DNA from 4 places in the Mesorhizobium sp. PUT5 genome. Region 4 is predicted to be linked to each of the others. Evidence: predicted binding sites of a transcription regulator. Region 4 holds the regulator's gene; each other region holds the start of a gene.

Region 1 (7,644 bases), on a different contig from region 4:
GCTTCTCTTCGGGATACTGATAGGCAAGCTCGTCGAGCTTGAACGGGCAGCGCTCCATGATCTCGATCGTGCGGGCGAGCGCTTCCGGGTAGCGGCCGAACAGCCGGTGCATTTCTTCGGGCGGTTTCAGGTAGCGATCGGCGAAACGCTCGCGCCGATGTCCGAGCTCGTCGATGGTGACGTTGTGGCGGATCGCGGTGACGACATCCTGCAGGACCTGGCGGCCCGGCTCGTGAAAGAGCGCGTCATTGGTCACGACCGTGGGGACACGCACGGCGGTCGCCATGTCGGACAGCTCCCAAAGGCGAAGCTGATCGTTGGGGCGCCGGCGTAGTGTCAGCGCTATATAGGCGCGATTGCCAAAGGACTCCCGCAGCCGGCGCAGCTGCATGGCGCAGGTCTCATCGGCAACGTCCGGCACCAGCACTGCAATCAGTCCTTCGCCGTAGGCAACGACATCGGACCATTCCAAATGGCATTTCGCCTTGCCCGCCCTGCCCTTTCCAAGGGACAGCAGCCGACAGAGGCGCGCATAGGCTGAGCGGTCCGTCGGATAGACGAGCACCGACATGCCGTCAGCAAGATCAAGTCGGCATCCGACGACGAGACGGAGTCCGGTGGCCTTGGCAGCCTCATGCGCGCGCACGACGCCGGCGAGGCTGTTTCGATCAACGACGGCAAGTGCCTCGACGCCCATCGTGGCGGCCGTCGCGAACAGTTCCTCGCAACTGCTCGCACCGCGCAGGAACGAAAAATGGCTCGTCACCTGAAGCTCGGCGTAGCGCGGCCCGCTCATCCGAAGATCCCGTGCAGGAACCAGCGCTGGCTGCCGCTCTCCGGACGCTCGCCATCGCCGGACCGGAACAGCCAGTAGCGCTCGCCGGTGTCATCCTCGACCCGGAAATAATCCCGCACCGTCGCGGTTTCCGCGTCGCGCTTCCACCATTCTCCCCGAATGCGTTCCGGTCCGTCGGCGCGGCGAACCCGCCGGCGAACGCCGCGCCATGTAAACCACACCGGCGGATTGTCGGGCAGAAGCGCCATGGTCTCGATCGGTTCCGGCCGGGACAGCAGGCGCGGCGGCCGCGGCCAGTCACCGTCCCAGGTCGCGCCCGTTTCAGGGGCGAGTGGCGGGACACAGGCGACGGAGCGCTCGGGGACATCGCTTTGGACGGGCGTGAAACGGCAAAGGCGCTTTTCTCCGACACGGTTCGCAAGGACATCGATCAGGTCCGAAATATCCGCCTGCGGTTCCTCGACCAGCGAGGATATGGTCTGCCGATCCCGCAATGGCTCGACGAGGATCGCTGCCAGTTCCATCGTCTCAATTCCGAATCCCGGATCGATGGTGTCGATCTTCTCGCAAAGCAGCCGCGTCAGACGTTTTGCGTCTCGAACCGGCTGCGCTGTGCCGACACGGATGGCTTGCCTCGTGTTGTCGACGAGATGGAACAGCAGATCGAGCCGGCGCGCGCCAAGGCCTTTGGTTTCCAGGATCTGAGACAAAGCCTCGACAAGCCTGGCGGTATAGCGGGCAATCGTCTCTGCCGCCCCGATCGGCTCAGCGAAGACGCGCCGGACCTCGACGATTTCGGCTTCGCGGAACGGCTCGATCGGCTCGCCGACATTGCCAAGCGCCTGATCAAGGCGGCGGCCGATTTCAGGACCGAAGCGCAGCGCCAGCGGCGCGCGCGGTTGATCCAGGAGATCGCCGATACGATCGAAGCCGAGCGTGCGCAGGCCTGTGACAATATCGGGTTGCAGCCGCAGCGCCGCGATCGGCAGACGCCGCAGAAGAGGCGCAGTTTCGCCCCGAGGAATGACCAGGGTGGAGCGTGCGGCAAAGCGCGCGCCGGCATGCGCCGCGCCCCATGTGTCGGCGATCGCGGCGCGCGCCTCGACACCGGATGCAGCAAAGCGCTGGACGATCGTGCTCAGCATGACGTCCTCGCCGCCATGGAGATGATCGGCGCCCGTGGTGTCGATCACCAGACCATCCGGCGGATCGGCCATGACGACGGGCGAGATGCGTTGCAGGGCCCAGAGCGCCAGCTTCTCCAGTCCTTCCGCATCCGCGCGTGGATCGGCATCGATGACGACCAGCCCCGGCGCGAGTGCCTGTGCCTTCGCCACCGGCATGCCGGTGCGAAGCCCAAGTGCTTCGGCGTTCGCGTCAAGGGCGGTGACGACGCGCCGATTGCCAACCCGGCTTATAAGGACGAGCGCTGCCTCACGCGGAGGCGATGCGTCGCCCGATTTCCTTCGAAGACGGTCCACCGGCCATCGCGGAAGGAAGAGCGATACGACCCTTGCCATCGCAAGCTTCCACTTCAATGTCTGCGCTGTCGCCGGCGCGACAGCGGATGAGTTCAAGGAGCCAGCGCGCCCGGCCCATGCCCGGGACGGGGAGCTGGGCAGAGGGGAGAACCGACACCCGCCAGCGCGTGACGCTTGCGGTCGGCTGCCCGAAATCGCCGGCCTCGGTCTGGCGGCGCCAGCGCCGCACAGCGATGCCGATTGTGCCGGAGGCTTCAGCGGCGAGCTGGAGCCGCCGCGAAGCCGTCATCGAAAGTCGGGCAGTCTCGGCGACGACAGCACCGAGACCGCCATGGCGAAGCCCTTCCTCAAAGCAGGCGAGCAACGCCTTTTCATCGCCTGCCTCGACATGGATCAGCCGGTCTGGGTGAAGTCCGGCCTGCGCGATCGCCGGCATAAAGAGATCACGCCGCGTCACCACCCAGAGAACCTTGCCCTTGGTGCGCGCCGCGATGCCGGCCGTGAATAGCGCAGCGGCAGCGCCATCCACCGCGCCGTTACCGCCCCCCGCCACCTCATGCAGGCACCCCAGCGCCAACCCGCCTCCCGGAAGCCTCCGATCGAGTTCCGCTACGCCGAACGGCAGCACCTTGCGGGCACGGCCTGTCCCGCCTTCGAGGCGCGCGATGCGCTCTCGAAGTTCGGTGATGACGGGACTGGCGACGGAATCCGACATATCGAAAAAGGCTGCTCCTTGAGGCTTTGCAAAGGGTCTCTCCGCTGGTATGTTCTTTATTTGTTCTCTATTGCCTAATGAGTCAATCGGACTCGCAAAAGAGTCTTTGTTGATTTCCGCCGAGAACTGACCCGGGATTGAGGGATTTTTCCATCGAGAAGTGACCCATGTTTGAACCCACCCCTGCTTGATGAGCGCAGGGGACATTGGAGTGATAGACATGGCGTTACTGAGCGTTATCCGGCGCTGGCATCTGCGGGATGGACTTTCGATCCGGGAGATTGCGCGGCGTACGGGACTGTCGCGGAACACGATCCGCAAATACCTGCGATCCGACGAGGTCGAGCCTCGCTTCAACGTGCCGGAGCGGCCGAGCAAGCTCGATGCCTATGCCGAGCGGCTGTCGGCCTGGCTGAGGACGGAAGCGAACAGGCCGCGCAAGCAGAAGCGCACGATCAGGCAGTTGCACGCCGACCTGATGAGCCTCGGCTACGAGGGTTCTTATGGCCGTGTCGCCGCCTTTGCGCGTGCCTGGAAAGAAGAGCGTCAGCGCCAGATGCAAACGAGCGGGCGCGGTACCTTCGTGCCGTTGGCATTCGAGCCCGGCGTAGCCTTCCAGTTCGACTGGTCGGAAGACTGGGCGATGATCGGCGGCGAGCGCACCAAGCTGCAGGTTGCGCACTTCAAGCTCAGCTACAGCCGTGCCTTCATGGTGCGGGCCTATCCGCTGCAAACGCACGAGATGTTGTTCGATGCCCACAACCACGCCTTCCGGGTTCTGGGCGGCGTTCCCCGGCGCGGGATCTACGACAACATGCGCACGGCGGTCAACAGGATCGGCCGCGGCAAGGAACGACAGGTCAATGCCCGCTTCTCGGCCATGGCCAGCCACTATCTGTTCGAGGCCGAGTTCTGCAATCCGGCCTCGGGCTGGGAGAAGGGACAGGTCGAGAAGAACGTCCAGGATGCCCGCCACCGGTTGTGGCAGCCGATGCCGCGCTTTCAATCGCTGGAGGCGCTGAACGACTGGCTGGAGCGGCGATGCCGGGAGCTGTGGCAACAGATCCCCCATGGCCTCAGACCCGGAACGGTCGAGGACATCCGGGCCGAGGAGGCTCAGTTCCTGATGCCGATGCCTCGGCTCTTCGACGGCTTCGTCGAATACACCAAGCGGGCCTCTCCGACCTGCCTGGTCCATCTGGAGCGCAACCGCTACAGCGTGCCGGCATCCTTCGCCAACCGCCCTGTCAGCCTCCGGGTCTATCCGGAACGGATCGTGGTTGCCGCCGAAGGGCAGCTCATCTGCGAGCACCGCCGCATCATCGAGCGGTCGCACGACCGTCTTGGCCAGACCGTCTACGATTGGCGGCACTATCTGGCGGTCATCCAGCGCAAGCCGGGAGCCTTGCGTGCGGATTTCGGAAAGTCGGGACAGTGGTTCCGCTAATTCCCGGACAGCAGTTTCGCTAATGTCGGGACAGTTTGGCGGCGATGGTCCTTGGTTGCCTGGTTGTCGTTACGGGTGATTGATTTCGCCGTTTTCGCCGCCGGTCAAGAGGGGCGCGGTTTTTTGCTTCCGCATGCTCTCGCCCTGGAGTTCGATACGATGGGCATTGTGAACGAGGCGATCCAAAATGGCATCGGCGACGGTGGGGTCCGCGATGAGGTCATGCCATTTGGCCACGGGGGTTTGAGCGGTGATGACGGTGGATTTGCGCCGGTAGCGCTCCTCGACGATTTCGAAGAGATGGAAGCGCTGCTGGTCCGACAGGCTATGCGTGCCGAAGTCGTCGAGAATGAGCAATTGGACGCGGATAAGTTTGTCGATGAGACGAGGGAAGCGGCCGTCGAGGCGGGCAAGCGCCAGGTCCTCGAACAGGCGTGGCGCGCGCGCATAGAACACGGAATGATCGAGGCGCGCCGCCTGCCGCCCGATGGCGCAGGCCAACCATGATTTCCCGGTGCCGGTCTGGCCTGTCAGGATCAGATTCTCATGCGCCTTCAGCCATTCGCCTTGGGCGAGCGCCATGACGTTGCGCCGGTCGAGGCCGCGTGAGGCGGTAAAGTCGATGTCCTCGATGCAGGCTTCGGGGAAGCGCAGCTTTGCGGCGGCGAGCCGGTTCCTGACGCGCTTGTCGGCGCGCATGGCGATCTCGCGATCGAGCATCAGGCCGAGCCACTCGTCGCGGCCGAGTTCGGCGACGCCGTCCTGTTCGGCCAGTTCCCGCCAGGCGGCGGCCATGCCGTTCAGCCCGAGGGCCTGCATCTGGTTGAGGGTGGGATTGGTCAGCATTGTCGTCTTCCTTTCCTTTACTGGTAATAGGTGTTGCCGCGGATATTGGCGTGCGTCGGCACCGGCCGCGCTGGTTCAGGGGTAGGCGGTGCCCGGTCGAGGCCGGATTTGAGGATGGCGTTGACCGAGGAGTAGGCGATCGCGTTGATGGAAAGCGCCCGCTCGCAGGCGGCGTCGAGGCGCTCCGGGCCATAGCGTGGAGCCAGCGACAGGATGCCCATGGCCGAGCGGTATCCCTGTTCCGGATGCGGCCGGTCGCGCATCATGCGCTCGACCAGGATGGCGGCGTTGGGTCCGATCCTGGCGGCGCGCCCGATCAGGTCGGCCGGCGTGGTGTTGGCGTAGCGCTGATGCGCCTTGGGCATATGGGCATTGACGGTGACATGGCCGGAACGCTGCGAGCGGCGAACATGACTGGCGACGCGCTGGTGGTCGTGGAATATCTCGACCACCCTGTGGGTGAGCCGCACCTCGACCGTGCTGCCGATCAGCCGGTGCGGCACGGAATAGAACGTCCTGTCGACCTCGACATGGTAATCGGGATGGACCTTGGCCGACTTCCATTCGGCGTACTCGAAGGGTGTCGCTGGCAACGGCGCCAGGGCCGCCCGTTCGATCTCCTCGAACAGTTCGCGGCGGCTCTTGCCGACATGGCGCATCGGTCGATCGTTCAGCTCCGTCACCAGTTCGGCGATGGCCGTGTTAAGCTGGGAGAGTGAGAAGAAGGTCTGGTTTCTGAGCCGGGCGAGGATCCAGCGCTCGACGATCAGCACTGCACCTTCGACCTTGCCCTTGTCGCGCGGCTTGCGGCTGCGGGTCGGCAGGATGGTGGTGTCGTAATGCTCGGCCATGGCCGCGAAGGTCGCGTTCAGCGTCGGCTCGAACCACAGCGCCTTGGCAACGCCCGCCTTCAGATTGTCGCAGACAATGGCCCTGGTGACGCCGCCGAAGAAGGTGAGAGCCCGCACCTGGCCGTCGATCCAGTCGGGCAGCTTCTGGCTGGAACTGGCGAAGGCGAAGGTCAGGTTCGAGGCGCCCAGCACCGCGACGAAGATCTGGGCGGCGCAGACGACGCCCGTAATGGGGTCGATCACCGGCACCGTATGGCCGGCGTAGTCGGTCTGCATCACCGCGCCCGCACGGTGGCGATGGCGGAAGCTCGCGTTCACCCGGTGCTCGAAGGCGGCGTAGCGCTCGCAAAACCAGGTATAGCCGTAGCCGTCGGGATGGGTGGCGCGATATTCTTGCCACAACAGCGTCAGCGTCACGCCCTTGCGCTTCAGTTCCCGGGCAACCAGTGCGAAGTCCGGCTCGCGCTGATCGCGCGGCGGACGGCCGACACGACCAAACAGCAGCCGCTCGAGCGCCGCGTCATCGGCATGGGCCGGCGGCAGCGGCCACTTAAGTCCGGCCTCCCGCGCTCGCAGCAGGTAGGTCGAGACCGTCGTCTTGCTGATCTTCAGCCGTTCCGACACCTCGCGCACCGACAGACCCTGTTCATGGGTCAGGCGCAGGATCGTGCGTATATCCCTCACTGTCGTTCGTCTCGCTTGCTTCCGTCTTGGCATGGCCCCTCGCTACTCATCGTGAGGGGCCAAACTGCCAGAACGGCGCAGCCGAGAACCGACCGCCAAATCCGATCCCGGAACTGTCCGGGATTTAGTGAAATCGCTGTCCGCGAATTACTGAAATTGCTGTCCGGGGTTTACCGGAATCCGTGTCCGGACATTAGCGAAACCCGCAAGCCTTGCGCAACGGCGCGCCCTTCACCGAACTGCCCGAAGCCTTCAAGCGGCTGCAGCAGCACCTGCTCAGGAAGCCCGGCGGCGACCGGGAGATGGTCGAGATCCTGGCCCTTGTCCTGCAGCATGACGAGCAGGCCGTGCTGGCGGCAGTGGAGATGGCACTCGAGGCCGGCGTCCCCACCAAGGTCCATATCCTCAATCTCCTGCACAGGTTGGTCGATGGCAGGCCGCTCTCGACACCAGTCGTGGATGCACCGCAGGCGCTGAGCCTGGCCAAGGAGCCGCAGGCCAATGTCGAGCGCTACGATGCGCTGCGCCAGGCCAGGGAGGTGCGCCATGCGTCATGATCCCGCCAGCGGCGCCATCGTCATCATGCTCAGAAGCCTGAAGATGCACGGCATGGCGCAGGCCGTCGCCGAGCTCACCGAACAGGCCGCTCCCGCCTTCGAGGCCGCCATCCCGATCCTGTCGCAACTGCTCAAGGCCGAGATGGCAGAACGGGAGGTCAGATCCACCGCCTATCAGCTCAAGGCAGCCCGCTTCCCCGTCTATCGCGACCTGGCCGGCTTCGACTTCGCCAGCAGCGAGATCAACGAGGCCCTCGTGCGCCAGCT
Region 2 (7,644 bases), 1.3 Mb from region 4:
CGATATGGGGGCGCTCGGGGCTGCATTCAAATTGCCGTGATCGGCGGAGCGCGTCTTCTACAGGAAAGTCGCGGCGCGAAACAGTCAGAAAAATTCATGCAGCCATGAGAGCGGCCGAGAAAAGCCGCCTTTTCCGGCACTTGCCGGGCGCCGGCCGCAATGGCAGCAGGCGTCAGCATGATGACGGGCGTCCGCCGCGCCCCGGACCGAAAGGCATGGAAGCCGTGCGCGATCCCAGAAATGTTGACTTACGAACTCATCTATTGCTATCGGCTGGCCGTCGAGATCGCGAACATCGAGGGATGACGCCATGAAATCCATTCTTTCCATGCTGGCCGGAGCCGCCGCGCTGGCAGTCGGGCTTGCCGCAGCTCCGGCTCTGGCCGACGACGAAGGCATCGTCGTCTACAACGCCCAGCACGAGAGCCTCGCCAAGGAATGGGCCGAGGGCTTCACCAAGGAGACGGGCATCAAGGTGACACTGCGCAACGGCGGCGACAGCGAGTTTTCCAACCAGATCGTCGCCGAGGGCGCTTCCTCGCCCGCCGACGTGTTCCTGACCGAGAACTCGCCCGCCATGGCGCTGGTGGAAGAGGCGGGCCTGTTTGCGCCCGTCGACGCCGACACGCTTTCGCTGGTGCCGGAGAATTTCCGCCCCTCCAGCGGCAAGTGGACCGGGGTGGCGGCGCGCAGCACCGTCTTTGCCTACAACAAGACCAAGCTGACCGAGGAGCAACTGCCCAAGTCGATCCTCGACCTGGCCGATCCGGCATGGAAGGGACGCTGGGCGGCCTCGCCCTCAGGCGCCGACTTCCAGGCCATCGTCAGCGCCCTGCTGCAGTTGAAGGGCGAGGAGGCGACCGCGGCATGGCTGAAGGGCATGAAGGAGAACTTCACCGCGTATCGCGGCAACGGCACCGTGATGAAGGCGGTGAATGCCGGCGAGATCGACGGAGGCGTCATCTACCACTATTACTACTTCGGCGACCAGGCCAAGACCGGCGAGAACAGCAACAACGTCGCGCTGCACTATTTCAAGCACCAGGACCCCGGCGCCTTCGTGTCGATCTCGGGCGGCGGCGTGCTGGCGTCGAGCAAGCATCCCAAGGAAGCGCAGGCGTTCCTGAAGTGGGTGGCGGGCAAGGGCGGGCAGGACGTGCTGAAGAACGGCACCTCCTATGAATATGCGGTCGGCGTCGGCGCCGAATCCAATCCCAAGCTGGTGCCGCTGGCCGATCTGGACGCGCCGGCCGTCGATCCTTCGAAACTCAATTCCAGGAAGGTGACCGACCTGATGACGGCTGCCGGCTTGCTTTAGGTCGCGTTCGCCTTAAAAGAGCAACGCTTCCGCTCCCGCGGCAGATCTCTGCGCGGGGGCATTCCGTTTTTGAAAGGCCGACATCCATGATCCGCATTCACGGTCGCGCCTCCGCCCGCCCGGCCGCGGCTCGGCCGGGCTCCTTCGCTGCGTGAGGCGATGGCGTCGGCCGGCACCATGCGCCAGGACCTCGCGGCGGCAGCCGTGAAGGGCCGGCGCGCGCGCCGGCACGGCGGCGTGCCGTGGATCCCGATCGCGGCGGTCGCGGTCTCGCTGTTCGCGTCGCTGCCGCTGGGTTTCGTCGTGGTGGCCGCCTTCCAGGCCGGCTGGGAGACGGTGTCGGCGCTGGTGTTTCGTCCCCGCGTCGGCGAACTGCTCACCAACACGCTGTTTCTGGTGGTGCTGACGGTGCCGGTCTCGGCCGCGCTGGCCGTGGCGCTGGCCTGGCTGACGGAGCGCAGCGATCTGCCCGGCGCGCGGCTGTGGTCGTGGCTGGCGGTGGCGCCGCTCGCCGTGCCCGCCTTCGTGCATTCTTATGCCTGGGTCACGCTGGTGCCGGGCATGCACGGGCTCTGGGCGGGGGTGTTCATCTCCGTCATCGCCTATTTCCCCTTCCTCTATCTGCCGATCGCGGCGGCGCTGCGCCGTCTCGACCCGGCGCTGGAGGACGCGGCGGCCTCGCTCGGCCTCAGTCCGCGCCGCGTCCTGCTGCGCGTGGTCCTGCCGCAACTGCGGCTGGCGCTCTGCGGCGGCGGGCTGCTGGTGGGCCTGCATCTGCTTGCCGAATACGGGCTCTACGTCTTCATCCGGTTCGACACCTTCACCACGGCCATCGTCGACCAGTTCCAGTCCACCTTCAACGGTGCGGCCGCCAATATGCTGGCGGGAGTGCTCGTGCTGTGCTGCCTGACCCTGCTCGGCGTCGAGGTGCTGGTGCGCGGCGAGGAGCGCTATGCGCGCGTCGGCCCCGGTGCGGCGCGGCTGCAGCAGCGCGCCAGGCTCGGCCGCATGACGCTGCCATGCCTGGCCCTGCCCCTCGTCGTCGCCATGCTTTCGCTGGGCGTGCCCTTCATCACCATCGGCCGCTGGCTCATGCACGGCGGCGCGCAGGTCTGGCGCATGGACGAGATCGGGCTGGCGCTGGGCCAGACGCTGTTCCTGGCGCTGGCCGGCGGTCTTCTGGCCACGCTCGCCGCCATCCCCATGGCCTGGCTGTCTATCCGCGCGCCGGGCCGCCTGCAACGGGGGCTTGAGGGGCTGAACTACGTCGCCGGCTCGCTGCCGGGCGTGGTGGTGGCGCTGGCGCTGGTCACCATCACCGTGCGGGTCGCCCTGCCGCTCTACCAGACCCTGTTCACCATCATCGCAGCCTATGGCCTGATGTTCCTGCCGCGCGCGCTGATCAGCCTGCGCGCTTCGATCGCCCAGGCGCCGGTGGAGCTGGAACGCGCGGCGGCCAATCTCGGCCGGCCGCCGCTCAGGGCGCTGTGGGCCACCACCATCCGCCTGTCGGCGCCGGGGGCTGCCGCCGGCCTGGCGCTTTCGGCGCTGGGCATCACCAACGAACTGACCGCGACCCAGATGCTGGCGCCCAACGGCACGCGCACGCTGGCCATGGCCTTCTGGAACCACAGCGGCGAGATCGACTATGCGGCGGCCGCGCCCTATGCGGCCATCATGGTGGCGCTGTCGCTGCCGCTGACATGGCTGCTCTATGTCCAGTCGAAACGGATGGCCGGACGATGAGCCTGCTGGAGCTTCACGACGTCGCCAAGAGCTACGGCCCGGTGGCGGCGCTGGCCGGCGTCGACCTTGCCGTGGCATCCGGCACGCGCACGGCCATCGTCGGCCCGTCCGGCTGCGGCAAGACCACCCTGCTCAGGCTCATCGCCGGCTTCGAGGCGCCCGACCGCGGCCGCATCGTGCTCGACGGCGAGGTGCTGGCCGACGAGGCGGGCGCCGTGCCGGCGCATTTGCGCGGCATCGGCCTGGTGGCGCAGGACGGCGCATTGTTCCCGCACCTGACTGTTGCCGACAATATCGGCTTCGGCCTGGCCCGCCACGCCGAGCGGCGCGCCGAGCGCATCGCCGAGCTTGCCTATATCGTCGGGCTCGACGCGGCCATACTGAAGCGGCGGCCGCACCAGCTTTCCGGCGGCCAGCAGCAGCGCGTGGCGCTGGCGCGCGCCATGGCCATGAAGCCGCGCCTGATGCTGCTGGACGAGCCGTTCTCGGCGCTCGACACCGGCCTTCGCGCCTCCATGCGCAAGGCGGTGGCGGAACTGCTGGAGGCGGCCGGCATCACCACCATCCTGGTCACGCACGACCAGGCCGAGGCGCTGTCCTTCGCCGACCAGGTGGCCGTGATGCGGGAGGGCAAATTCTGGCAGGTGGGCACGCCGCGCGAGCTTTACCTCAAGCCCAAGGACCGCATGGTGGCCGAGTTCCTGGGCGAGGCGCTGGTGCTGCCGGCCCGGATCGCCGAGGGTTTCGCCGAGACCCCGCTGGGCCGCATCGCCCTGGAGACCCGCGAAAGGCGCGACATCGCGCGCATCATGCTGCGGCCGGAGCAGGTGACGCTGGAACGCGCGAGCCGGCAGGAGGCCGCCGCCGCCCGGCCCGGCCTGCTCTATGGCGAGGTGACCGAAACCGAATTCGCCGGCGCGAGCTGCGCGGTGGCGGTGAAGCTGCTGAACAGCCCCGATCCGCCCGAGGCGGCGGCCATCGGCGGCAGGCCGCTGATGCTGCGCAAGGCCGGCGTCGACGCGCCCGCCGTGGGCGAGGTGGTGCTGATCCGTGTCGTCGGCACCGCCCATGTCCTTGCCTGACGTCCGCGTCCCGGCGGCTGTACCGGGCGATGCCTGTGCCGTTCCGGCACATAAATGCTAACGCCGGGCGCGCGGCAGCCGGCAAATATCTCGGAGCGCCTGTGGATCGTCGGTGGAAAAGCTGTGGACGGCACAAGATGTTGTGGCGAACGAAACGTGAAACTTCGTCCATAGCCGATTCGTCGCTGATTCGTTCCGGCTTTGGCCGGATCGTTAATTCCGAAGCGCGTTTGGCAGGGCCGAAGCGTTAATGCCCGTTAAGAAATGGATGATTTTTCAAGAGGTTGAAGCGGCGTGCCGGTGCAGCGGCGGCGTGTGCGGGGCCCGAGCCGGCAAAACGTTAACGCGAGCCGGCGCGGCGCGGCGATCAGTGGCGGCGCGGATTCAGCATGTGGTGCGAAAATGCCCGGAAATGTCCATATGTAGCCGTGAACGAATCGTGAATCGGCAGGAGTCAGTGATTCGTCGCCGATTCGTTCCAGACTCGTTCCAAACATTAATCCGGCGGTGGAGGACGGGCGCCTCCGATCCCGGCCTCGCCGAACATTCCGCTTTTACTCGCGCCCGCGAATGCCTATGTGTCGCGGGGCAATCGAGACAAACGCGGACAAGACGAACGCGGGCGCGAAAGGTTTTTTCCGGCCGATGAATTTCCAGCCGAAGGCGAACCAGCCGCTGATCCTGTCGGGGCGTGACGTGACGGCCGTGCTCGGTCCCACCAACACCGGCAAAACGCATCTGGCCATCGAGCGCATGGTGGCGCATGAGAGCGGGCTCATCGGCCTGCCGCTGCGGCTTCTGGCGCGCGAGGTCTACGGACGGCTGTGCGAGAAGGTCGGCGCCAACAAGGTGGCGCTCATCACGGGCGAAGAAAAGATCCAGCCCGCCGGCGCACGCTATTCGGTCTGCACGGTGGAGGCGTTGCCGCGCGAGACCGACGCCGCCTTCGTGGCCATCGACGAGGTGCAGCTTGCCGGCGACCTGGAGCGCGGCCACATCTTCACAGACCGGGTCCTTCATCTGCGCGGCCGGCAGGAAACGCTGTTGCTCGGCGCGGCCACCATGCAGGGCATATTGCAGAAGCTGCTCAAGGGCGTGTCGGTGGTCACCCGTCCGCGCCTGTCGCATCTGGCCTATGCCGGGTCGAAGAAGCTCACCCGCCTGCCGCGGCGTTCGGCCATCGTGGCGTTCTCGGCCGACGAGGTCTACGCGATCGCCGAGCTGATCCGCCGCCAGCAGGGCGGGGCGGCCGTGGTTCTGGGCGCGCTCAGCCCGCGCACCCGCAACGCCCAGGTGGCGCTCTACCAGTCCGGCGACGTCGACTATCTGGTGGCCACCGACGCCATCGGCATGGGGCTCAATCTCGACGTCGACCATGTGGCCTTCGCCCAGAACCGCAAGTTCGACGGCTACCAGTTCCGCCAGCTCACCGCCGCCGAGCTCGGCCAGATCGCCGGCCGCGCCGGGCGGCATATGCGCGACGGCACCTTCGGCGTCACTGGCCGGGTCGATCCGCTCGAGGACGAGCTGGTGCAGAAGATCGAAAGCCATGATTTCGAGCCGGTGAAGGTGCTGCAATGGCGCACCGTCGATTTCGATTTTTCATCGCTTGACGCGCTGAAGCGCTCCATCGAGACCAATGCGCCGGTGGAAGGGCTGACGCGCGCCCTGCCGGCGGTCGACGCGCAGGCGCTCGAATTCCTGTCCAGGGACGGCGACATCCGCGCGCTCGCCGCCGGGCGCGAGCGGGTGGCGCTTCTGTGGGAGGCCTGCGCGCTGCCAGACTACCGCAAGATCGCTCCGGCGCAGCATGCCGACCTGATCGCGTCCATCTACACCGACCTTGCCCGGCACGGCCATGTCGACGAAAACTACATGGCCGAACAGGTGCGCCGCGCCGACACCACCGAGGGCGACATCGACACGCTGTCGCACCGCATCGCCCAGATCCGCACCTGGACCTTCGTGTCGAACCGCCCGGGCTGGCTGGCCGATCCGACACATTGGCAGGAAAAGACAAGAGAAATCGAGGACAGACTGTCGGATGCGCTGCATGAGCGGTTGACGAAACGCTTCGTAGACCGCAGGACTTCCGTCCTCATGCGGCGCCTTAGAGAAAATACCATGCTTGATGCCGAAATAAGTGCGAACGGAACCGTCCTCGTCGAGGGCCATCATGTCGGCGAGCTTCAGGGCTTCCGCTTCACCGCCGACCAGAGCGCGGGGGGCGAGGACGCCAAGGCCGTGCGCACGGCGGCGCAGAAGGCGCTGGCCGCGGAGTTCGAGGCACGGGCCGAGCGCTTTTCCGCGTCCGGCAACGGCGACATCGCGCTCGGGTCCGACGGCACGCTGCGCTGGATCGGCGCGCCGATCGGCACGCTGGTTGCCGGCGAGGACGCGTTGAAGCCGCGCGTGGTGCTTCTGGCCGACGAGCAACTCACCGGGGCCGCGCGCGACAAGGTGGCGGCGCGCGCCGAGCGCTTCGTCAATTTCCAGGTCGAGCAGTTCCTCAAGCCGCTGGTCGACCTGAAGGCGGCCGAGCAGCTTTCCGGCATCGCCCGCGGCATCGCCTTCCAGCTTTCGGAGAGTTTCGGTCTCATCAACCGGCGCGACATCGCCGAGGAGATGCGCTCGCTCGACCAGGAGGGCCGGGCCGCGCTGCGCCGGCTCGGCGTGCGCTTCGGCGCCTACCATGTCTTCGTGCCGTCGCTCGTCAAGCCGGCGCCGGCCGGGCTGGTCACGCTGCTGTGGGCGCTCAAGAACGACGGCAAGGACAAGCCTGGCTTCGGCGACGTCGTCAACGCGTTGGCCACGGGGCGCACCTCCGTGGTGGTCGACCCGGCATTCGACAAGGCCTTTTATCGTCTCGCCGGCTTCCGCAATCTCGGCCGGCGCGCCGTGCGCGTCGACATATTGGAGCGGCTGGCCGATCTGATCCGCCCGGCCACCAACTGGAAGCCGGGGCTGGGCCCGCGCCCGGACGGCGCCTATGACGGCCAGTCCTTCACGGTGACGCCGGCGATGATGTCGATCCTGGGCGCCACGGCCGACGACATGGAGGAAATCCTCAAGGGTCTCGGCTACCGTTCGGAGGCCAAGCCTGCCGAGGAGGTCAAGGCGAGGCTGGAGGCCATCGACGGGGCGGCGCGGGAAGCGGCCGAGGCCAAGGCCGCCGCAGAGGTGGCAAAGGCCGCGCAGGCAGCCGCGGCAGAGCCAGCAGTGGAAAGCGTCTCGGAGACGGAAACGACCGGAGTCGACGAGGCTTCGCACGAGGCTGAGGCCGCAACGGCCGGTGGCGAGACCATGGATGCCGAAGGGGCAGTGCCATCGGCGGTGGAGAGCCTTGACGAGGCGGCCGGGTCGAAGCCCTCCTCCCCCCTTGAGGGGGAGGTGTCGCCGCAGGCGGCGGAGGCGGTCGCTGAAACAGGTTCCGACGCCCCCTTTGCAGAACAGCCGGCCGTTTCAGATCAAGCGTTGAACAATGAGGACGCCGGAGCG
Region 3 (7,644 bases), 170 kb from region 4:
AATCTGCCGGTCCTGCATCAGCGGCGTTCCGCCCTTCGGGTGGCCGAAAATGAGCAGTTGCGTGGGACGCAACGGCATGTCCGCCTGCGCCGCGCCAGCGGCATGGTCTATGCGGGCAAAGACCGTAAGGCCGGCTTTCGTCACCGTTTCTACCAGCCGGTCGATCGTCTCGGCGACCCCGAAACGGCTTTCGATCGAAACGATGCCGTTCTCGCTCGTCACTCGGCGGCTTCCCGCTTGCTGCCCGGCCGCCGCTCCAGAAGTTCCTTCAGGAACTGGCCGGTGTAGCTGCGCGGTTCGGCAACGATGTCCTCGGGCGTTCCGGCCGCGACCAGTTCGCCGCCGCCGTCGCCTCCTTCCGGCCCCAGGTCGAGGACCCAGTCGGCGGTCTTGATGACCTCCAGATTGTGTTCGATGACCACAACGGTGTTGCCCTGCTCGACCAGTTCGTGCAGCACCTCGAGCAGCTTGGCCACGTCATGGAAATGCAGGCCCGTGGTCGGTTCGTCCAGAATGTAGAGCGTCCTGCCGGTGGCCTTGCGCGACAGTTCCTTGGCCAGCTTGATGCGCTGCGCCTCGCCGCCGGACAAGGTCGTGGCCTGCTGCCCGATATGGATGTAGCCCAGGCCGACCTGCTTCAGGGTTTCCAGCTTGTCGCGCACGGCCGGAACCGCGGAGAAGAATTCCACGCCTTCCTCCACCGTCATGTCCAGCACATCGGCGATCGACTTGCCCTTGAAGGTGACGTCCAGCGTCTCGCGATTGTAGCGCTTGCCATGGCAGACGTCGCAGGTGACGTACACGTCGGGCAGGAAGTGCATCTCGATCTTGATGACGCCGTCGCCCTGGCAGGCTTCGCAGCGCCCGCCCTTGACGTTGAAGGAGAAACGGCCGGGCTGGTAGCCGCGTGCCTTGGCCTCCGGCAGGCCGGCGAACCAGTCGCGGATCGGCGTGAAGGCGCCGGTATAGGTGGCCGGGTTGGAGCGCGGCGTGCGGCCGATGGGCGACTGATCGATGTCGATCACCTTGTCGAGGAATTCCAGCCCTTCGATGCGATCGTGCTCGGCCGGATGCTCGCGCGAGCCCATGATGCGGCGTGAGGCGGCCTTGAACAGCGTCTCGATCAGGAAGGTGGACTTGCCGCCGCCCGAGACGCCGGTAACCGCGGAAAACGTGCCGAGCGGAATCTCGGCGGTCACGTTCTTCAGGTTGTTGCCGCGCGCGCCCACCACCTTGATGCGCTTGCCTTTCTTGCCGGGTCGGCGCTGGTCCGGAACCGCGATTTCCAGTTCGCCCGACAGATACTGGCCGGTGATGGAGTTCGGGTTCGCCATGATCTCGGCCGGCGTTCCCTGCGCGATCACCCGGCCGCCATGGATGCCGGCGGCCGGGCCGATGTCGACCACATGGTCGGCATGCAGGATGGCGTCCTCGTCGTGCTCGACCACGATCACCGTGTTGCCGAGGTCGCGCAGGTGCTTCAGCGTATCCAGCAGGCGGGCATTGTCGCGCTGGTGCAGGCCGATGGACGGTTCGTCGAGCACGTAGAGCACGCCGGTGAGGCCCGAGCCGATCTGCGAGGCGAGCCGAATGCGCTGGCTCTCTCCGCCCGACAGCGTGCCGGAATTGCGGGCAAGGGTGAGGTAGTCCAGCCCGACATCGTTGAGGAAGCGCAGCCGTTCGCGGATTTCCTTCAGGATGCGGACCGCGATCTCGTTCTGCTTGTCGTTGAGCTGGGCCGGCAACTCTTCAAACCAGCCATTGGCCTTGCGGATGGAAAGCTCCGTCACCTCGCCGATGTGCTTGCCGGCGATCTTGACCGCCAGAGCCTCGGGTTTCAGCCGGTAGCCCTTGCAGGCCGGGCAGGGGGTGGCCGACATGAAGCGCTCGATCTCCTCGCGCATCCATGCCGATTCGGTCTCCTTCCAGCGCCGCTCCAGGTTCGGGATCACGCCCTCGAAAGTCTTGGTGGTCTTGTAGGAGCGCAGGCCGTCGTCGTAGTGGAACGTCACCTCGCGCTCGCCGGTGCCGCGCAATATGGCCTGCTGCGCCTCGGCGGAGAGGTCCTTGAATTTGTCGCCGAGCTTGAAGCCATAGGCCTGGCCAAGCGCTTCCAGCGTCTGCGCATAATAAGGCGAGGTCGACTTCGCCCAGGGTGCCACGGCGCCGCTGCGCAGCGTGACATTGTCGTCGGGAACGATCAGGCTCGGGTCGATGGCGCGCTGGCTGCCCAACCCGTCGCAGGTCGGGCAGGCGCCGAACGGATTGTTGAAGGAAAACAGCCTGGGCTCGATCTCGGGGATGGTGAAGCCCGACACCGGACAGGCGAATTTTTCCGAGAACAGGATGCGCTCATGCGTCTCGTTCTTGGATTTGTAGGCCGATTCCTCCGAGGTTTCGCTGGCCGGCAGGGGCCGGTCCGCGAATTCGGCCACGCACAGCCCGTCGGCCAGCTTCAGCGCCGTCTCGATGGAATCGGCGAGCCGCGTGGCGAGATCCGGGCGCACGACGATGCGGTCCACCACCACGTCGATGTCATGCTTGTACTTCTTGTCCAGCGCCGGCACGTCGGCGATCTCATAGAAGATGCCGTCCACCTTGACGCGCTGGAAACCCTTCTTCTGCAGTTCGGCGAGTTCCTTGCGATACTCGCCCTTGCGGCCGCGCACCATCGGGGCCAGCATGTAGAGACGGGTGCCTTCCTCCAGCGCCAGCACCCGGTCCACCATCTGGCTCACCGTCTGGCTTTCGATCGGCAGGCCGGTGGCAGGCGAATAGGGCACGCCGACCCGGGCAAACAGGAGCCGCATGTAGTCGTAGATTTCGGTGACGGTGCCCACCGTCGAGCGCGGGTTGCGCGAGGTGGTCTTCTGTTCGATGGAGATGGCGGGAGAAAGCCCGTCGATCTGGTCGACATCCGGCTTCTGCATCATCTCCAGGAATTGTCGCGCGTAGGCCGACAGGCTCTCGACGTAGCGCCGCTGCCCTTCGGCATAGATGGTGTCGAAGGCAAGGGAGGATTTTCCCGAGCCTGACAACCCCGTCATCACGACGAGGGAGTCGCGAGGCAGGTCGAGATCGACATTCTTGAGATTGTGCTCGCGCGCGCCGCGAATGGAAATGAACTTATGGTCGGCCATTGCCGGTCCGCCGCCTCAGAACTGGAATTTCGGATTGGCGGGGATTCCCGGCCGCTCCACATATAGGTCGTTTTGACGTCGCGTCGAGAAACGCATGCCTTGCGTTTAAGCGCCTTTTGCCCGGAGCGGCAAGCGAAAAGAACAAAGGTCGAACATGCTCCTGACAAAGGGGACGGCTACCGCGTTTGTGGCGACGATCACATTTTTCCCGACAGGCTCCCAGGACTTGACGCAGCGGAAACCAGGGGCCACATTCAAGGCGTCCCCGGAACCGATCGCCCTGATGTGCGATCTTCGTGCCGAACAGGCGGCCTGCGAGGCGCCGCAGGCCAGCGAATCAGAGCTCCGGACGGCAGAAGGAGCAACGAACAGAGGAGTGGAGGCATGAGTCCACCGGACAGTTACCTGAGGCTCCACCTGCATGTGGAGCCGCGGTCGGCCTAGGCACCGCAGGGCTTTTCGGCTTGGCGGCAAGCCGGTCAACCGTTCCCCAACAATCAGAGACTTCTGTCGGATCGTCGGCTGAGCGCCGCGGAGCATCCGAAATCCAAAGCCGGTTAAATATCCCGGTGAAAGTGATTGGAACTGATCATAAGGCCCCGGCCGCATTGCACAAGCAGCGGCGGGGCCGTTCTCGTTTGATGCGACATTCCTGCGTAGCGTGGCAAGTGGGGCAACTCGCGCCCTGACGGAGGCCGTAGCGTTGGTGCTGCCATGTGCCGCGGCGGGGGCTCAGGCCTCCCGGTGTCGCCCCAATGTGTCAGTGTCGGCAAGTCGGGATGCGACGCCGTTGGCTCAGTGACGTGGGGGGTGCAGCGAGCCGACGCCTATATCGACGGTGATCGAGCCGGAAACACGCACCTCCATGTCGCCGATGTTGAAGCGCGTGCCCGGTGCAGTCTCTTCCAGTTCAGGCGCGGGCCTGACGATGCGGTATGCAAATTCCGAGGGATGTCGCCCCCCGATCCCGAAATGATGCCGCCCCCTCGTTCCGAGAAATAGTCGCCCCCTGATTCCGAGATGAAGCCGCCCCCTTGGATGCGGCGTTTGGGCCGGGCGCTCTGCTGGTGAAAGTTCCTTCTTTGGCTTGTCCGAGGGAAGGAACGAGATGCCGGCGGAGAGATTGGCGATGCGGCGTGTCCGCGAGATTTTGCGATACCGATTTGAGGAAGGCCTTGGCCACAAGGCGATCTCGTACCGGGTGGGCGCTGCACCTTCGACGGTGCGCGAGACGCTCCGGCGCGCTGCGACTGCCGGATTGACCTGGCCGCTTGGCGAGGAGGTCACGGACACGGTTCTGGAGGCGGCGCTCTATAAGGCATCCGGAAAGAAGACAGGACACCGCCGTAGCGTCGAGCCGGACTGGGCCGAGATCCATCGCGAGCTGAAGCGCAAGCATGTGACGCTGCAGATCCTGTGGGACGAATACATCGCGCTCCATCCCGACGGCTACCGCTATAGCCGTTTTTGTGACCTCTACAGGGGGTGGGCGGCAAACCTGCCGGTAACGATGCGGCAGAACCATGCCGCCGGCGAGAAGCTGTTCGTCGACTATGCCGGCGACACGGTGATGGTGGTCATAGATCGGCTGACGGGCAAAATGCGTGCTGCGCATCTGTTCGTGGCGGTGCTCGGCGCATCGAGCCTGTCCTATGCCGAGGCGCGCTGGAGCGAGACGCTGCCGGACTGGATCGGCTGCCACGTCAATGCGCTGGAGAGCTTCGGCGGCGCGCCGGCTCTGTTCATTCCCGACAATGCCAAGGTGGCGGTGATCAAGGCCTGCCGTTACGATCCGCAGGTCAACCGCACCTATGCCGGGATGGCGGCGCATTACGGCAGTTCGGTGCTGCCGACCCGACCGCGCCGTCCCCGAGACAAGGCAAAGGTCGAGGCGGCGGTGCGCATTGTCGAGCGCTGGCTTCTGGGTCGGCTACGCCATCGCGTCTTTTACAGTCTGGCCGAGGTCAATGCGGCGATCGGCGATCTGCTCGTCGATCTGAATGATCGCCGGGTGCTGCGCCGTGTCGGGCGCACGCGGCGGCAATTGTTCGAGCAGATCGACCGCCCGGCACTCCGGCCGCTGCCGGCGGAACGCTATGTCTTCGCCGAATGGCGGATCCGGCGTGCCGGCCTCGACTACCATGTCGAGATCGATCGGCATTATTACTCCGTTCCCTGGCGCTTCGCGCGCGAGCAGATCGAGGCCCGCATCACGGCGAGCACCGTCGAGCTGTTCCGCAAGGGCGAGCGGATCGCCGCCCATATGCGCTCCAGCGGCAATGGCCGGCATACCACCGTCCCCGAGCATATGCCGTCGTCGCACCGCCGCTTCGCCGACTGGACGATCGAGCGGATCAGCCGCGAGGCCTCGGCGATCGGTTCTGACGCGGCGCTCCTGTGCGAGAAGATACTGGCCGACCGGCCGCATCCCGAGCAGGGCTTCCGCGCCTGTCTGGGCATCATCCGCCTGGCCAGGGGCTTTGGCCGGGAAAGGGTCAACGCCGCCTGCGGCCGCGCGCTTGAGATCGGCGCGCGGACCTACGGCTCGGTCCGCTCCATCCTGGACAACCATCTCGACCGGACGACCGCCCCGCGGACGGCGTCGGCCAAGCCCATCGACCACCCCAATATCCGCGGTTCCCGCTATTACCACTGAAGGAGAAAGGCATGCTTGCACATCCCACCCTCGATCGCCTGAACGCCATGGGCTTCACCGGCATGGCCCGGGCATTCGACGAACTCACCGCCAATGCCGAGGCCGAACAGCTCAGCCATATCGAGTGGCTGGGTCTGCTGCTCGACCGGGAATGGAGCTGGCGCTACGATCGCAAGCTCGCGGGCCGCCTGCGCTTTGCAAAGCTGCGTCACCAGGCCGCCCCCGAGGATGTCGACTATCGCAGTGAGCGCGGTCTTGATCGGGCCCTGTTCCTCAAGCTCATCGCCGGCGACTGGATCGATGCCCACGACAATCTGGCGATCTGCGGCCCGGCGGGCGTCGGCAAGAGTTGGCTCGCCTGCGCGCTTGGCCACAAGGCTTGCCGCGACGACCGCTCCGTTCTCTACCAGCGTGTGCCCAGACTGTTCGCATCCCTGGCGCTGGCGCGCGGTGATGGCCGCTACCCACGCCTGCTGCGCAAGCTCGGCAGCGTACAATTGCTGATCCTCGATGATTGGGGCCTTGAACCCCTCGACGATCAGGCCCGTCACGATCTCCTCGAAATCCTCGAAGATCGCTACGGGCGGCGCTCCACCATCATCACCAGCCAGCTACCCGTGTCGGCATGGCACGACGTAATCGGCAACCCGACCTATGCCGACGCCATTCTCGACCGGCTCGTCCACAATGCCCATCGTATCGATCTGACCGGAGAAAGCCTGCGCCGAGACCAGCAGCGAAAGACTTGACACAAGCGCTCGACGAAATGACAACAATCACTGCCAGCATAGCCCGGTCCCTAGGGGCGAGATCATCTCGGAATCCGGGGGCGAGATCAAATCGGAATGAAGGGGCGGCTTCCTCGGAATCGGCATGCGGTAGTCGCCGTCGACGCCAGGCAGAGCGCTGCCTTGCTGTGCGGTGTTCCCTGCGGAGACAGCCTGCGGCACGAGAGCGGCAACGAAAACGCCAAAAAAGACTTCCCGCGAAAAAGGCATGGCAAATGGGGTTCGTTTCATGGCCGCGAGCATACAGGCAACCGCGCGACAAAGCCAGTTAGCACGCCGGCGGGCGATAGCTGGCCTTGATACAGGTCCATCCATCTTCTCGCTGAACCGCTTGACGGCTGAGTCATCAATGATTAGAACATAAAGAGAACAAAAAAATTGTATGGGGAAAGAGCGGTCTGAAGTGGGCGCATTTGGCCGCAGACTGTAAGGTGCGGCGAAATCTGGTTTCGGACGAGCGTGGAGAAGTATCATGGCTGGCAGCGTGAACAAGGTCATCCTGGTGGGCAACCTGGGGGCCGACCCGGAAATCCGGCGGCTGAACTCGGGCGATCCGGTCGTCAATCTGCGGATCGCCACGTCGGAAAGCTGGCGCGACAAGAACAGCGGCGAGCGCAGGGACAAGACCGAGTGGCATAATGTCGTGATCTTCAACGACAATCTGGCCAAGGTCGCCGAGCAGTATCTGAAGAAGGGCATGAAGGTCTATATCGAGGGTCAGTTGCAGACCCGCAAATGGCAGGACCAGAACGGCCAGGACCGCTACACGACTGAGGTGGTGCTGCAGAAATTCCGCGGCGAACTGCAGATGCTGGATGCGCGCGGGCAGGGCGAGGGCGGCCAGGTCGGCTATTCCGGCGGCGGCCGCGGCGACAGTTTCGGCCAGTCCGGGCCCAGCGACTATGGCCGGGCCGGCAGCGGTGGAAGCCGCGGCGGTGGCGGCGGCACGTCGCGCGAACTGGACGACGAAATCCCGTTCTGACAGCCCCTGATACGGCCGGGCGACGTGTCGCCCGGCGCAGAGAACTCCGCATTGCGGTGTGACGTCGGGCCGGTGTGT
Region 4 (7,644 bases):
GATGGCGGCCGGGTATTGAGGGAGGTAACACGGATTGCCCGTGCGCTGTTGCACGGGCAAGGTGGGTGCGTGCGTTGTCAGCCCCACCCGCCGACGGCGGCCCATCCATCACGACGCGAACAGCGACGGCGGCAAGTGTCCATATGCTGCGTGCTGAAACCGGGAGCCGGCAGCCTCGCCATATAGCTTCGCTCTTGTTGTCTGCCAAATCAAGTTTGCTTCGACGCCGGACTATCGTTCAGGAACTTTGGGCACCAAAGGTGTTTAATAGCACCGATGCAGCGGAGATTGATGCCGCCCGCGCCGTGGATCGTGATGTCTTTTGCGACGAAGAAACTTCGTGTTTCTATGGTCAGTGTTGCCCGGATGAGGTTGTAACAGTCTTCTATCGCCAACTTGCAAAGGCCGGTTACGATGTTGGTGCCGGCATCGGCATCTTGCGTTATGCCGGTGTTGGCAATCTCGGCGAGTATTAGCTGGCGAACTTCGCTTTCTGTATCCTCGACTGTCGGGTTTGTCATCGCAAGCCCGCCGACGATGATGGCGGCGCCGATCCATTCAGACGCTGACATTCTGCCCCCTTGAATGTTCTGTTTGCGTAGCGGAATTTTAGCGCGGGCTACATTGACCGATAATCGGTTCTCCAACAGCATGCTCAAAAGAGGTATCGCAGGTGGATATCCATCTCCTGGAGAGCGGAGCGAACTGCGAGGCGGCAAGGACGCCAGGGGCAAGCCCTATGCTTGCGGGCGACGGGGTTGGACAAGGCGAAGCGGTAGCCCGAAAAGTCTAGCCACGATTTATTGCGCGATGCCGGCCCCGCGCCTACCGTATTGCGATGGGGCTTGCCGGCCCTCAGATCATTTCATTTCGGCGACTCGAATTTGATGGAACGGCGGCGGGGGTCTCCTTGAGCCGGTTTGGCGACGTATTGGCCGGAAATGCGCTCTTCATCGAGGCGTCGCGTGTGGGGACCGAATCCAGATGAGATGGAATTATAAGTGGCCCGCGATAGCTGGTGCGGCAGTTGGAGCCGCAATAAACCTGCTATCTCCATACTTTGAACCTTCCGGCAGTACCGAAGTGATAACTACGCCGGGGTCGGTGTTTGGATCAGCCATAGGGGGAGCGCTAATTGCGTCCATAATTGTATGGATACGAAATAGATTCATTAGAGGGCCAGCACCCGAAACGGCGACGGAAGCTGTCAGCCGGCCTCGTGGCGATCGATCGAGATATGCACGGGCCGCCGTAGTTGGCGCCATCGTCCTAAATTTTATCGACATGACCCTTCTGAATACCGCCAGTCGCCTGAATTCGCCCTTCTCGATCTGGTCGATTTTGGTGTGGGCGGTTCTGGGAGCCTTTCTGGGCCTGGCCCTGACATGGATCATGACCTCATTTAAGGCCACCGCGCGCGGAAATGGCTAACGTGGTCGGTGCCCGCCCGTTGGTGGCTACGATGCGATTGGCTCAGCGGGCGAGGACGGTTCTTGGCTAAGCTTTGGAGGAAAGCGAGATGAGAATCCGTCGTGCCGCCAAGGCGCTCCATCATGCCGGATGCATCCCTGTGATGGCGGCTTTTGTGTTGCTCGCGGGTGAAACATTCGCGTCAGCTGCGGGACAAGGCGAGAACTCCATCGATATCGCGTTGCAGGCCTTGACCGACAAGCGCCCGGTGGATGCGAACGCTGCTTTCGCGAAAGCGGCCATGGAAGGAAACGCGGCGGTCCAGGGCGCGCTTGGTGTGATGTATTATGACGGCATAGGTGTGCCGGTCGATGCCGCGAAGGCGTTCTATTGGCTATCCAAGGCGGACGCGCAGGGGCGGCCTGAGGCGTCTTACCGGCTTGGGCTCATGTATGGGAACAGTGATCCGCTGGCGGGAGCGCCGGCTTTCGACCGACAAACCAGCGACAATTACCTCGCAAAGGCGTGGAACGGGCTCGATCCCCTGATAAAGAAGAACGATGCCATGGCGGAGGCCACCGCGGCGCGCTTCCTCATCCCCGACTACGACAGCATCACCGACCACCTTGGCATCCCCAAGGATGCGGCGCTCGCCGAAAGGCTGTTGAAAGCCGCAGCGGCCCAGGGCGACATCGACGCCATGGAGATGCTGGCGACGCTTTACGACCTCGATAGGGATAAAGGCAGAGCGCAGGGCAGACGCGACGGGCTTGTCTTCAAGGATACGGAGAAAGAGGCACTCGGCCTGCATGAGCGCGCAGGACTTCTCGGCCACTCACGGGCAATGGAACGCGTCGGCAAGTATTTTTCCGACACGGGTGATGACAAGAAGGCGGTGGCATGGCTGACAGCAGCGGCGAAGCTGGGCGACCGCTATGCATCGACCAGGCTCAGTCAACGCTATGGGATTTCCATCGGTACGCCATTCGCGGACTCCTATTCCGAGCCTCCCGAAACAGTTGCCGGAACCAAGGCAGGAGATATCGATCCGGTCCTGGTATCGATGGCCATCGTCGGGCTGGTCATGGCCATTGCGATTGCAAATCCCGCAACCGAAGGCGAGCCATCGGCCGACACAGAACTCTATGCCGACCGCCTGCGCGACGAGCGGAATTATTGGGAAATGCGGCAGTCGCAAGACGACTTTGCCTGCGCAATCGGCGGTGGCACCCCGAATTGGGGCGGCGGGTGTGACTGACTTAAGCCAAAGGCAAGGCGGTGTCCGGGTCAAACGTCTCAATGTGAGACGCATTTAAGCACGCCCTTTTTACGGCTTCGAAAAATTGTGCCCCTCGGGGCCTTACGGAAGCGTCCGGCGGGGACAGTAGTCGCTCTGAATACATGGCACCAATGATTGCCCACACGGTTCGCCGTTGTCGGCTTCTTCCGCAAGGAAAAATGCAAACTTGCAATATCCGCGGGCAGCACCGACGTCGCCTTACGGACGCCAGCAAATCCTTTGCGACCTATCGCGCCTGCTCGGGAGTCAACTTGCCTATTTTCGCGATGGTCACGCGCCGCACCGGGGCGCTTCTGCCGAAGCGTGCCCGGTGGCGCCGGACCTCATCTTTTATTCGGGCGTTGCCGGCCACCCAGCCGGATGCACTCCCGTTTCCAGCATCGAACGCGGCATCTTACCCGGCAGGAATTCGACATTGCCGGAAATCAGGGGCTTGCTGTTGTCCACCGAATAATAGCCATATCCCCCCTTCTGCACGTAATTGTCTGCGATGGTGACGCCGGTGATGGCGCCGCCCTTGTCACGGCCGTCGACATAGACCTGATAGCCGGCATCGCCGAGCAGCAGGTTGCCCTTGACGGTGACGTCGTTGATCGGCCCGAAATTGTTCTTGATGAAGATGTCGGAGGTATCGCGGCCGATCACCGTGTTGCCCTCGATCAGCACTCCGTTCTGGGCGCCCTGCACGGCGATGCCGTCATAGTGCGGGTCGGCGCCGGCGGCGGCGAGGTCGTGGATATAGTTGCCCTTCACCGTGCTGGCGCCGCCGGTCAGGACAATGCCGTTCTCCGACTTGGAGATGTCGTTGCCGATGAAGTTGCCGCTGCCGAGAATGGCCGCATTGGCGTTCTTGGCATAGCCGGGGCCGGTGATCTCGCAGTTCTGGATGGTGATGTTCTTGGCGCCTTCGGCGTCGATGCCCCACCAGCCATCATAGTTGATGACGCAGTTCTTGATGATGACGTCGGGAGCAGTAATCCGAAGAGAACCGTTGATGATCTGCCCTTCGATGACGGTTCCAGCCTGCGTGATCGTCATCGGGCCGGTGTAGGTGGTTAGTTTCGTTCCAGCCGGAACGCCTGCATCCGGCGAACCCGGCCGGGCGGTCTCCATGGCCGCAACGGTGTCGCCGGCGCGGGCACCGTCCATGGAGGCCGGAACGACGGCAAGTGCCGCAGCCGTTATGCATGCCAAACGCCTGACCATCGCACCGCCCGCCTTTCCAACAGTTCGACCCGCATGGGAGCCTATCATGCGCCTGCGCGGCCCATCGGCCAAGCGTCCTGCAGCACAGACGAGAAGCCCGGCCGGCGCATAGGCGCGCATAGCCGGGCAGGCACGGAGCAGGCTATTTGCAAGCCGACAGCATTTTCATGGCCTTTTCGGCATTCGCCTTGGCCGTATACATCTTGCTGCCGACATCCATCATCTTCTTGCCGTCGGGCTTGCTGGACACGACCTGGCACTTCTTGGTGCCGGCATCCTGCGCCACCCAGTAATCCGTTGCGGCAAATGCCGGGAAGGCGGCAATAGCCGTCAGCGAACCAGCGATCAGAACTGTCTTGATCATGCTATTCTCCTGTGAAAGATGGCACCTCTGGAAATCCCCCGGACGAATAGCTAGAGCGCGCACCGGCCGGTTCTTGCCCTCCCGGCTACTTCACGATGATTTGAAGCGGCTCGGCGACCGGCGAAAGGGACCGGACGGAGCCGGGCCTCTGGCGGAGCCTCGGCGCAGGATAATGCCACCCGCCCTCCCAAACATTCATCGAACTTTAAGCGTTGCGGAACACAACTGGAACAGATAGTGTTTGTTCCGGGTTTGTTTTTCCGATTCCGATCATTCGGGGGCACCATGCTGACGCGCAAGCAACACGAGCTTCTCCTCTTCATTCACGAAAGATTGAAGGAGAGCGGCATTCCGCCTTCCTTCGACGAAATGAAGGAAGCGCTCGATCTTGCGTCGAAATCAGGCATCCACCGGCTGATCACGGCACTGGAGGAGCGCGGCTTCATCCGCCGGCTGCCCAACCGCGCGCGCGCGCTTGAGGTGCTGCGGCTGCCCGATTCGATCGCGCCGGGCCTCAATGCCGCGCGCAAGTTCTCGCCCAGCGTCATCCAGGGCAGTCTCGGCCGGCCGGCCAGGGAGGCGCCGCGGCAGGCGCCGGGCAACGACGACGAGGCCACGGCCTCCATTTCCATCCCGGTTATGGGCCGGATCGCAGCCGGCGTGCCCATAGACGCCATCCAGCACAAGACCCATTCCATCTCGGTGCCGCCGGACATGATCGCCGGCGGCGAGCACTATGCGCTTGAGGTCAAGGGCGATTCGATGATCGAGGCCGGCATCTTCGATGGAGATACGGTCATCATCCGCAACGCAAACACCGCCAATCCGGGTGAAATCGTGGTGGCGCTGGTAGACGAGGAGGAAGCTACCCTGAAGCGTTTCCGCCGCAAGGGCGCGTCGATTGCGCTGGAAGCGGCTAACCCCGCCTATGAAACGCGCATTTTCGGGCCGGACCGGGTGAAGGTCCAGGGCAAGCTGGTCGGGCTGATCCGGCGATATTGACGACAGTTGCCGATGGCCTGCCCCATTCGGGAGGTTCTCCGGGCCGTCCGGTCCCTTGCGCGCGGAAATCACGGGCAGAGATTCCATATTGCCCCGTGATTGCCCCGTGTTGTTGCCTAGCTGCGGGCTCAGGCAGCCAGCGAATGTGGCTGGCAGCGCTATCGGGCGGGCTCTCTTGCCGTCCGCATGCCGATACGTCCCTTGATATCGTTCAGAGCGCGAGGCTCCCTCCACCACCGGCCTGGAAGGTTGCTCGATGCGCCTGCCATCTCAGCCGTCGTCGGCTTCGTCATCGCCTCGGCCGCGATCGCCCTGGCTGCCATGGGGCGCTTTGGAACTGTTCTCGTTGCGGTTGGCCGTTCTGGAGATTCCTTGAGCGCGACTTCTGGGGCCGGAATTGGCCTGATAGGGCGCCAGACCTCTCGCCTCGCGCGAAAACCGGCGCTGGAGATGCCACGGACGATAGTCGTTTTCGACTGCGAACCGGATTTCGGCAGGCGCGGCAGCGGAATTCGCGTCGAAGCGGATGGCCGCGCTGCCGGACCGGGCGAGATCGCGCTTGGTCAGCACGGCCACGAGCGGATCGCTGCAGGGATCGGCCGCCGTCGCGTCATCTATGACGATGAGCGCGGCAAACGCGCAGGCCGGCCGCGCCGCTGCCGTATTTGCCGCATGCACGACAATCGCCCCCGAAGGATGGCGGGCCACGCACGATCGGGCGGCGCACATGAAGGGCGATCCCGGCGGCAGGTCCGGCGCACCCTCGCCCGCATAGCGCAGGTCGCGCCCTTTCAGCGCCTCCGGCGGGACGGCGATCTCCGCATTCAGCGCACGGCTCCAATTCTCCATGGTGAACGCGTTCGGCCGCTCCCGGTTGACCGCGATCTCCCCGCCTCCGATCGGCACTGCGACGAGCCGTGCATCTTCCGAGACCAGCACGTCGGGTGCCTGCACCGCGCGCAGCGTCAGCAGCCCGAGAACCACGAATGGTATCGCGGCCAGTCGCAGCCGCGTCGTGGCCATGGTGCCGATCACCAGCGCCACCGTGGTCAGAAGCACCGATTCGAGCGAGATCAGGCCGATGCCGTCGACCGGAGAACGCTCCGACAGCCAGTTCGAGATGGCGATCATCGCCGCCAGCCCCTTGCCCATCACGTAGAGGAAGGGCCAGTCGAGTCCGAACGGCATCAAAAGGGCGCTGAACACGGCGAAGGGCATGACGACGAGCGACACCACCGGCATCACGGCGAGATTGGCGAACAGGCTGAGCGGCGACACCCGCTGGAAATGCCAGGCCGCGTAGAGCGTGGTGGCGGTACCGGCGACGATCGTGGTGGCCGCTGCCGCAAGCAGGCTCTTCCAGAACCAGCCGGCGACGACGCCCGCCAATCCGCGTCCTGGCCCGTGTGCCCGGACCCGGCGAACCTTCCCGGCCCGATAGTCCGTCCAGGCTGCGAAGCCGCCCACCAGTGCCGCGGTTGCCGCAAACGACATCTGGAAGCTCGGCCCGACCACTTCATGGGGCGAAACCAGGATGACGACCAGTGCCGATATGGCAAGGTTCCGCAGCGTGAGTGCCGCGCGATCGAACAGCACGGCCACCAGCATCACCGCCAGCATGACGAAGCTGCGCTCGGCCGCGACCACCATGCCAGAGATCAGCAAATAGGCGGCGGTGGCGACCAGCGCCGCGAAAGCCGCATATTTCTTCACCGGATGGCGGGAGGAATATTCCGGGAATAACGCGAACGCCCCGCGCAGCAGACCCATGATCGTTCCGGCCACCAGCGCCATATGCAGGCCGGAGATCGAGATGATGTGATAGATGCCCGTGCGCCGCATGGACTCATTGATCTCTTCCGGAATGCCGGCGCGCACGCCCACGATCAGCGCAGCCGCGATCTCGCCTTCGGGGCCGCCGATGCCGGCCCGGATGCGAGCCGCGACGGTCTCTCGCGCGCTCTCGATGGCGGTGGACATGAACGCTCGGGCAGGAATGTCGGTCGAGGCCAGCAGCTTGGGGTCGGTCAGGTAGAAACCGGTTGCACCTATTCCGTCGAAAAAGCTCTGGAAGGAATAGTCATAGCCGCCTGGCCGCACCGGCCCGGTGGGCGGCAGCAGCCGGGCGAAGCCGCTCACGGTCATACCGGGCCGCAGTCCATCCGGCACCTTGCGCGCCGAAAGCCGCACCCGTTCGGGCGCGTAGCGCAATTTGGGCCGGGCCGTCTGCGTCACGTCGACGGTCAGCCGAACCCGGCCGCTCGCCATCCGATCGATGGAAACAACCCTGCCGGTGACGCTGGTCGAAATCTCGGCGCCCAGCATGGCCGTGTCCATACGCCAGGTTTCCAGCTTGCCGGCC

What was found. The regulator LexA, encoded in region 4, represses DNA repair genes until DNA is damaged. The targets are predictions, from matches to a motif close to TGTTCNNNNTGTGTTCNG.
Region 1: the regulator LexA is predicted to act here: its motif matches at 3,043-3,060, upstream of ACTDI4_RS22755 (ImuA family protein).
Region 2: the regulator LexA is predicted to act here: its motif matches at 4,621-4,638, upstream of ACTDI4_RS20585 (helicase-related protein).
Region 3: the regulator LexA is predicted to act here: its motif matches at 3,278-3,295, upstream of uvrA (excinuclease ABC subunit UvrA).

What each region holds. Positions count from the first base shown of each region.
Region 1 is NZ_JBQOSO010000004.1:64,505-72,148, forward strand. It holds gene ACTDI4_RS22745 (error-prone DNA polymerase) at 1-796, opposite strand, end outside; gene ACTDI4_RS22750 (Y-family DNA polymerase) at 793-2,316, opposite strand; gene ACTDI4_RS22755 (ImuA family protein) at 2,231-2,992, opposite strand; partial or broken gene istA (IS21 family transposase) at 3,213-4,403, shown strand; gene istB (IS21-like element helper ATPase IstB) at 4,509-5,285, opposite strand; gene istA (IS21 family transposase) at 5,303-6,853, opposite strand; partial or broken gene ACTDI4_RS22775 (IS21 family transposase) at 7,018-7,377, shown strand; gene istB (IS21-like element helper ATPase IstB) at 7,367-7,644, shown strand, end outside.
Region 2 is NZ_JBQOSO010000003.1:3,896,348-3,903,991, reverse strand. It holds gene ACTDI4_RS20605 (hypothetical protein) at 160-306, shown strand; gene ACTDI4_RS20600 (iron ABC transporter substrate-binding protein) at 311-1,318, shown strand; gene ACTDI4_RS20595 (ABC transporter permease) at 1,496-3,064, shown strand; gene ACTDI4_RS20590 (ABC transporter ATP-binding protein) at 3,061-4,146, shown strand; gene ACTDI4_RS20585 (helicase-related protein) at 4,792-7,644, shown strand, end outside.
Region 3 is NZ_JBQOSO010000003.1:2,404,782-2,412,425, reverse strand. It holds gene ACTDI4_RS13290 (DUF302 domain-containing protein) at 1-222, opposite strand, end outside; gene uvrA (excinuclease ABC subunit UvrA) at 219-3,140, opposite strand; gene istA (IS21 family transposase) at 4,270-5,796, shown strand; gene istB (IS21-like element helper ATPase IstB) at 5,808-6,545, shown strand; gene ACTDI4_RS13270 (single-stranded DNA-binding protein) at 7,057-7,566, shown strand.
Region 4 is NZ_JBQOSO010000003.1:2,579,700-2,587,343, forward strand. It holds gene ACTDI4_RS14115 (hypothetical protein) at 210-659, opposite strand; gene ACTDI4_RS14120 (tetratricopeptide repeat protein) at 1,520-2,668, shown strand; gene ACTDI4_RS14125 (right-handed parallel beta-helix repeat-containing protein) at 3,041-3,916, opposite strand; gene ACTDI4_RS14130 (hypothetical protein) at 4,059-4,280, opposite strand; gene lexA (transcriptional repressor LexA) at 4,566-5,282, shown strand; gene ACTDI4_RS14140 (ComEC/Rec2 family competence protein) at 5,553-7,644, opposite strand, start outside.